One region of the Stenotrophomonas sp. ESTM1D_MKCIP4_1 genome, then DNA from elsewhere that is predicted to be linked to it. Evidence: riboswitches for the same ligand, from Rfam matches in the RefSeq annotation. Region 1 holds a riboswitch; the other holds the start of a gene.
The links. A riboswitch is a leader RNA that binds a small molecule or an ion and turns the genes downstream of it on or off. The one in region 1 is predicted to bind glycine.

Region 2: another riboswitch for glycine. It lies ahead of C1924_RS17760 (trimeric intracellular cation channel family protein); the one in region 1 lies ahead of gcvP (aminomethyl-transferring glycine dehydrogenase).

What each region holds. Positions count from the first base shown of each region.
Region 1 is NZ_CP026004.1:3,142,054-3,145,372, reverse strand. Features, by position in the region: gene gcvP (aminomethyl-transferring glycine dehydrogenase) at 1-1,695, opposite strand, end outside; glycine riboswitch at 1,759-1,861, opposite strand; gene C1924_RS14410 (multidrug effflux MFS transporter) at 2,170-3,319, shown strand, end outside.
Region 2 is NZ_CP026004.1:3,905,459-3,908,777, forward strand. Features, by position in the region: gene C1924_RS17745 (DUF2004 domain-containing protein) at 47-367, shown strand; gene C1924_RS17750 (nuclear transport factor 2 family protein) at 400-831, opposite strand; gene C1924_RS17755 (GIY-YIG nuclease family protein) at 953-1,228, opposite strand; glycine riboswitch at 1,269-1,358, shown strand; glycine riboswitch at 1,372-1,477, shown strand; gene C1924_RS17760 (trimeric intracellular cation channel family protein) at 1,560-2,177, shown strand; gene C1924_RS17765 (MdtA/MuxA family multidrug efflux RND transporter periplasmic adaptor subunit) at 2,465-3,319, shown strand, end outside.

The DNA.
Region 1 (3,319 bases):
GGAGTTCGGCTGCAGGCTCACCGCGTCGTAGCCGGTGCACTCGACCAGCATCGCTTCCAGCGACTCGATCAGTTCCTTGTAGCCCAGCGCCTGGTCAGCCGGCACCAGCGGATGGATCTGCGAGAACTCCGGCCAGGTCACCGGGATCATCTCGGCGGTGGCGTTGAGCTTCATGGTGCACGAGCCCAGCGGGATCATCGTGCGGTCCATCGCCAGGTCCTTGTCGGCCAGCGAACGCAGGTAGCGCAGCAGTTCGTGCTCGCTGTGGTGGGTGTTGAACACCGGGTGGGTGAGGAACGCGGACTGGCGCAGCAGGCCGGCCGGCAGTTCGTCGGCGGTGCTGGCATCCAGTGCGTCCACATCGGCCTGTGCACCGAACACGGCGGCGAGGGCGACGATGTCGGCGCGGGTGGCGGTCTCGTCCAGGCTGATGCCCACCGAATCGCTGTCGATCGCGCGCAGGTTGTAGCCGGCCGCGCGGGCCTTGGCGTGGACCTCATCGGCGTGCACGCCGGTGATGTGCAGGGTGTCGAAGAAGTCGCCACCGACCTGCACGCCGGCGCTGCGCAGCGATGCGGCCAGGATCGAGGCCAGGCGGTGGGTACGGCGCGCGATGCGGGCCAGGCCTTCCGGACCGTGGTAGACGGCGTACATCGAGGCCATCACCGCCAGCAGCACCTGCGCGGTGCAGATGTTGGAGGTGGCCTTCTCGCGGCGGATGTGCTGCTCGCGGGTCTGCAGGGTCAGGCGGTAGGCCGGCTTGCCTTCGGCGTCGATGGACACGCCGATCAGGCGGCCCGGCATCGAGCGCTTGTAGGCGTCACGGCAGGCCATGAACGCTGCGTGCGGGCCGCCGAAACCGAACGGCACGCCGAAGCGCTGGCTGTTGCCGACCACGATGTCCGCGCCCCATTCGCCGGGGGCGGCCAGCAGGGTCAGGGCCAGCAGGTCGGTGGCCACGGCCACCAGGCCGCCGCGTGCGTGCACGGCATCGACCAGGGCCTTGTAGTCGCCCACCTGGCCGAAGGTGTCCGGGTACTGCAGCAGCAGGCCGAAGGCCTCCGCTTCCAGCGCTTCGGCCGGGGTGCCCACGCGCAGCACGATGCCCATCGGCTCGGCGCGGGTGCGCAGCAGTTCCAGCGTCTGCGGGTGCACGGCGTCGTGCACGAAGAAGGTGTCCGACTTCGACTTGGCCGAACGCTTGGCCAGGGTCATCGCTTCAGCGGCGGCGGTGGCTTCGTCCAGCAGCGAGGCGTTGGCGATTTCCATGCCGGTCAGGTCGGCACACAGGGTCTGGAAGTTGATCAGCGCTTCCATGCGGCCCTGCGAGATCTCCGCCTGGTACGGGGTGTAGGCGGTGTACCAGGCCGGGTTTTCCAGGATGTTGCGCAGGATGACGTTCGGCGTGTGCGTACCGTAGTAGCCCTGGCCGATGAAGCTGCGCAGCACGGTGTTCTTGTCGGCGATCGCGCGGATCTTCGCCAGCGCCTGCACTTCGGTCATCGATTCCGGCAGCGCCAGCGGTGCGGGCGACTTGATCCTGGCCGGCACGATGGCATCGGTCATCGCATCCAGCGACGCATGGCCGACGACGTCGAGCATCTGCGCGATCTCGGCATCGTTGGGGCCGATGTGGCGCTCGACGAACGCCGAATGGTGCTCGAGCTCGCGCAGGGAGGGGGTGTTCTGGGACATGGCGAAGGATCCGTCAGGAAAGGGCACACGCACGGGCACAAAGCCGCCGGCTGGCGGTCTGCGGGGCGCCCCTCTGTCCTTTTGCCTGAGAGTTTAAAAGCGCGGCAAACCGCAGCTTCGTGCCCCTTCGGCGCCGGATCGAACCGGTCTCTCCAGAGTTCTGTTACGGGTGGTATCGGGCCTGAGCGATTACGGGCGTTGCGCCTTCGGCAGCGGTGTTCCGCTTCTCCCACCATGTTGCCTGCCCATTATAGCCGGTTGCCATGGCTGAACGCGGCCCGGAAAGCCGGGCAGGGCACCGGCCCGCCTGAACGGCCGATGGCCCGGGCATGCGTTCGGTGCAGTGGTCGATGGCATCGGCTGCATTGGCGGCCTATCATGGCCGGACTCTCGTATTCATCTGGCGCCGTCCCTGCTGCAGGGGATCGGCGCCCGCCGTGCGTGCCGCGCATGGCCCTGCCGGACGCTTTGCCGATGACCGCCGCTGTTGCCCCTTCCACCCGACGCATGGCCCTGCTGCTGGCAGGCCTGGCGATGTTCGGCCCGTTCTCGATCGACACCATCTTCCCGGCCTTCCCGCAGCTGGCCCAGCGCCTGGCAGTGGATGAAGTGGCCGTGCAGCAGACCATCAGCGTCTACCTGCTGTTCTACGCGCTGATGAGCCTGGCGCACGGGCCGCTGTCCGATGCCTGGGGCCGCAAGCGGGTGATCCTCGCCGGCCTGGTGGTGTTCATCGGTGCCTCCGTCGGCTGCGCACTGTCCACCGACCTGACCACGCTGCTGGTGTTCCGCGCGCTGCAGGGCCTGTCGGCCGGCGTCGGCATGATCGTCGGCCGTGCGGTCATCCGCGATCTCTACCACGGCCACGACGCGCAGCGGCTGATGAGCCAGGTGTCGATGCTGTTCGGCATCGCCCCGGCCATTGCGCCGATCATCGGTGGCTGGATCCTGCTCAGCGGCGCCGGCTGGCCGCTGATTTTCTGGTTCCTGGTGGCGTTCTCGCTGCTGCTGCTGGTCTGCACCGCACGCTTCATGCCCGAAACCCATCCGGTGGAAGCGCGCATGCCGCTGTCGCCGCGTGGGCTGCTGCGCGATTACGTGCGCATCGGCTTCAATCCGCGTTTCCTGCGCCTGGCGCTGGCCGGCAGCATCAATTTCGGCGGCATCTTCCTGTACATCGCCTCGGCGCCCGTGTTCGTGATGCAGCACCTGCACCTCGGTGAGGGCGGTTTCGCCTGGCTGTTCATTCCCACCATCGGTGGCATGACGGCAGGCTCGTTCCTGTCCGGTCGCATGGCCGGGCGCACCGCGCCCACCCGCCAGATCGCCATCGGCTTCACCCTGTGCGCGGTGTCGGTGCTGCTCAACGTGGGCTACGTGGCACTGGCGCCGCAGTTCGCCCTGCCGTGGGCGGTGCTGCCGATCTTCCTGGGCGGCATGGGCATGGCGCTGATCTTCCCGATCCTGGCCCTGGCCGTGCTGGACATGTACCCGCACCAGCGCGGCCTGGCGTCCTCGCTGCAGGCGTTCATCCAGCTGATGATCAGCACCGTGGTGGCCGGCCTGGTCTCCCCGCTGCTGAGCGGCACCCCGCTGCATCTGGCGCTGGGCCAGGCCGGCTTCT
Region 2 (3,319 bases), 760 kb from region 1:
GAAAGGGCTCTGACCCCGCCTCTCAACCACTACGCAAAGGAATGCCATGACCACCCCTGACGCCCAGCAGAAGCGCGCCCGCACCGCCCTTGAACAGTTGCTGGGCACCGAAGAAGGCGAGGACAGCGTCGACCTGTTCATCCAGCATCATCTGGACGAGATCGAAGCCGGGTACTGGAACGCGCAACTGGGCACGGCCACGCCGGCGGCCAGCGCGGTGCTGGGCCTGCTGCAGCCGCGCGCGCCCTGGGGAGACGATGGATCGGTGCACGTCGATTTCGAGCTGCCGGGCGACGTCTCGCAGTATGTGCTGAGTGTCGAGTTCGATGAGGACGGCGAGGTGCTTGGCGTTTCGATGGAGAGCTGAGCGCGGCGAGGCCATCCACGCGTGGCGTGGATCTACTCCGCCTTCGGTTTCGGATACCACAGCGCATTGACGATGACCCAGCGCTGGTCGAAACGACCCATGTGGAAGTAGTCGACGAACCACGGGGTTTCCAGCCGCACCGAGGCCGCGTTGCCGGTGACATCCAGCACCGTGCAGCGGCGGTCCCATTGCTCCTTCGGAGTCTTCAACGCGCCCTGCTTGGTCAGAGCCACCAGTTCTTCCTTGGACATGCGGCGCAGGCCCAGTCGCTCATCCGGCGTATCGCCCAGCACCGCGCGCTTGGCCACGTCCGGGTGCAGGGACCGGGCCACGCGCTGCGGGTCGGCCTCCAACTGGCCGTCCACGTAGTCGTGGCAGGTGGCTTCGATGGCCGCGAGGGTGGCCGGGTCGGCGGCCGGGCTCGTCGCACCGGCAACAGCAAACAGCAGGGCAAGCGTGGGCATTCCGGGTCTCCAGCGCTGGGCGTCTGGCGATGATGGCATGGGTGCGGCACCCATCCACACATGGCGTGGATCTACTGCATCAGGCGCATTTCATCGGCGCCCATCCACGCATGGCGTGGATCTACGGGACGGCCTGGGCCGGGGCCTGCAGCCAGGCCAGCTTGCGTTCACGCGGCTGCTGCTTGAGCTGCCATTCGGCACGTGAGGCAGCGGCGCGGTCCGGGTATTCGCGCACGGCGAGGATGCGCAGCGGCGGCCGGGCCCGTGTGTAGCGGGCGCCCTTGCCGGCCTGGTGGGCGGCGAAACGGGCCGCCACGTCGGTGCTGATGCCGGCGTAATAGCTGCCATCCCGGCACTCAAGCAGATACAGGAACCAGGGCACGGGCGGACGGGTCATGGGGAGATTATGGCGTGCTGCACTGCAGCGGATATACTGGCGGCCGAATGCAGGAGAGAGGCGCCACGCTGGCGCCCGCCGAAGGCGCAGGCTCCCATGATCGCTCAGGCCGGTGGGCTGGAATCCCACCAACCATGCATTCGACTCGCCGAGCTGGAGAGAGGTCACCGGGCACGCCCGGCACGATCCGCCGAAGGGGCACGCGGTTCATCCCGCTGAACTCTCAGGCAAAAGGACAGCGGGAGCGGCACCGGTCATCGTCATCCCGTCATTGCGCAGGCAGTGGCGGTATACGCGCATGGCCGGCCCCACCGCGCCCGGAGCCTTTCCCATGCTGCTGTCCATCATCTACCTCGTCGCCATTTCCGCCGAAGCCATGACTGGCGCCCTGTCCGCAGGCCGCCGTCGCATGGATCTGTTCGGCGTGGTCATGATCGCCTGCGTCACCGCCCTCGGTGGCGGTTCGCTGCGCGACATCCTGCTGGGCCACTACCCGCTGGGCTGGGTGAAGCACCCCGAGTATCTGGGCTTCACCGTGTGCGCGGCGCTGATCGCCACCTGGGTGGCGCGCTGGATGCATCACTTCCGCCGCACCTTCCTGGTGCTGGATGGCCTGGGGCTCATTGCCTTCACCCTGATCGGCTGCTCGATTGCACGCGAGGCCGGCCATGCGATGCCCATCGTGCTGATTGCCGGCATGCTGACCGGTGCCTTCGGCGGCGTGCTGCGCGACATCCTCTGCAACGAAGTGCCCCTGATCTTCCAGAAGGAGCTGTACGCGATCATCTCGCTGCTGACCGGCGCGGTGTACCTGCTGCTGCTGCGCTGGGGCGTGGCCGATGCCACCGCCATCCTGTGCTGCCTGGGCGGCGGCTTCGCGGTGCGCCTGCTGGCGATCCACTACCGCTGGGAAATGCCCAAGTTCGTGTACCACGACGAAGTGCATTGACCGTTTGACGGTAGTGCCGGCCGCTGGCCGGCAACGCTGCACACGCCCACAAATTCCAGCAGGTTGCCGGCCAGCGGCCGGCACTACCGGTGATAGGACATGACCAAGGTCATGCGGCATTCGCCGGTCTGATTGGCTACCATTGACGCCCCGTCGCACGCGCGACGGCATCCAGCCACGCTGCGCTCGCGGCCCCGCCAGACAACTCCCCTCCCCCGCTGCCCGCTGCGCATGAAGCGTGACCGGGCGTACATGTCCCTGCGTGCCCGCAGGGCGCAGGATGCCCCATGTCCGCTGTTGAGCCGTCCCGTAGCACCCCGTCGCGTTCCCACCGCAGGTGGGCGATTCCCGCCGCCATCATCGTGATCGGCCTGGTGGCCTGGTGGGCGTGGCCGCGCGCCGATGCGGACGTGGCCGAAGGGCCGGGCAAGACCGTACCGGTGCGCGTGGCCCGCGCCAGCGCCGAACCGCTGCAGCTGCGCCTGAAGGCCGTCGGCACCGTCACCCCGCTGCACAGCGTGGTGGTGCGCAGCCGCGTGGATGGTGAACTGCTGCGCCTGCATTTCCAGGAAGGCCAACAGGTCAAGGCCGGTGATCTGCTCGCGCAGATCGACCCGCGCCCCTATGAAGTGAAGCTGGCGCAGGCACAGGGCACCCAGCAGCAGAACCTGGCCGAACTGGAAAACGCCGAACGCCAGCTGCAGCGCTACCGCGAACTGCAGAAGCAGAACTACGTGTCCGGGCAGGAACTGAGCGACCAGCAGAGCAAAGTCCGCCAGCTGCAGGGCCGACGCATCAGCGATCAGGCTTCGGTGGACGAAGCGCGCCTGCAACTGCAGTACACCCGCATCACCGCACCGGTCAGCGGTCGCGTCGGCCTGCGCCGGCTCGATGTCGGCAACCTGGTGCACGCCAGCGACACCGACGGCCTGGTGACCCTGGCGCAGACTGCTCCGATCAGCGTGCTGTTCACCGTGCCCGAACCGGAACTGCCGGCCCTGCTCGACGCCGTGCAGGCGCAGGCCGGCCTGCCGGTGGAAGCCTGGGACCGCAGCGAAAGCAAGGCACTGGCGCAGGGCACGCTGTCCAGCGTCGACAACCGCATCGACACCGCCACCGGCACGCTGAAGCTGCGCGCGCAG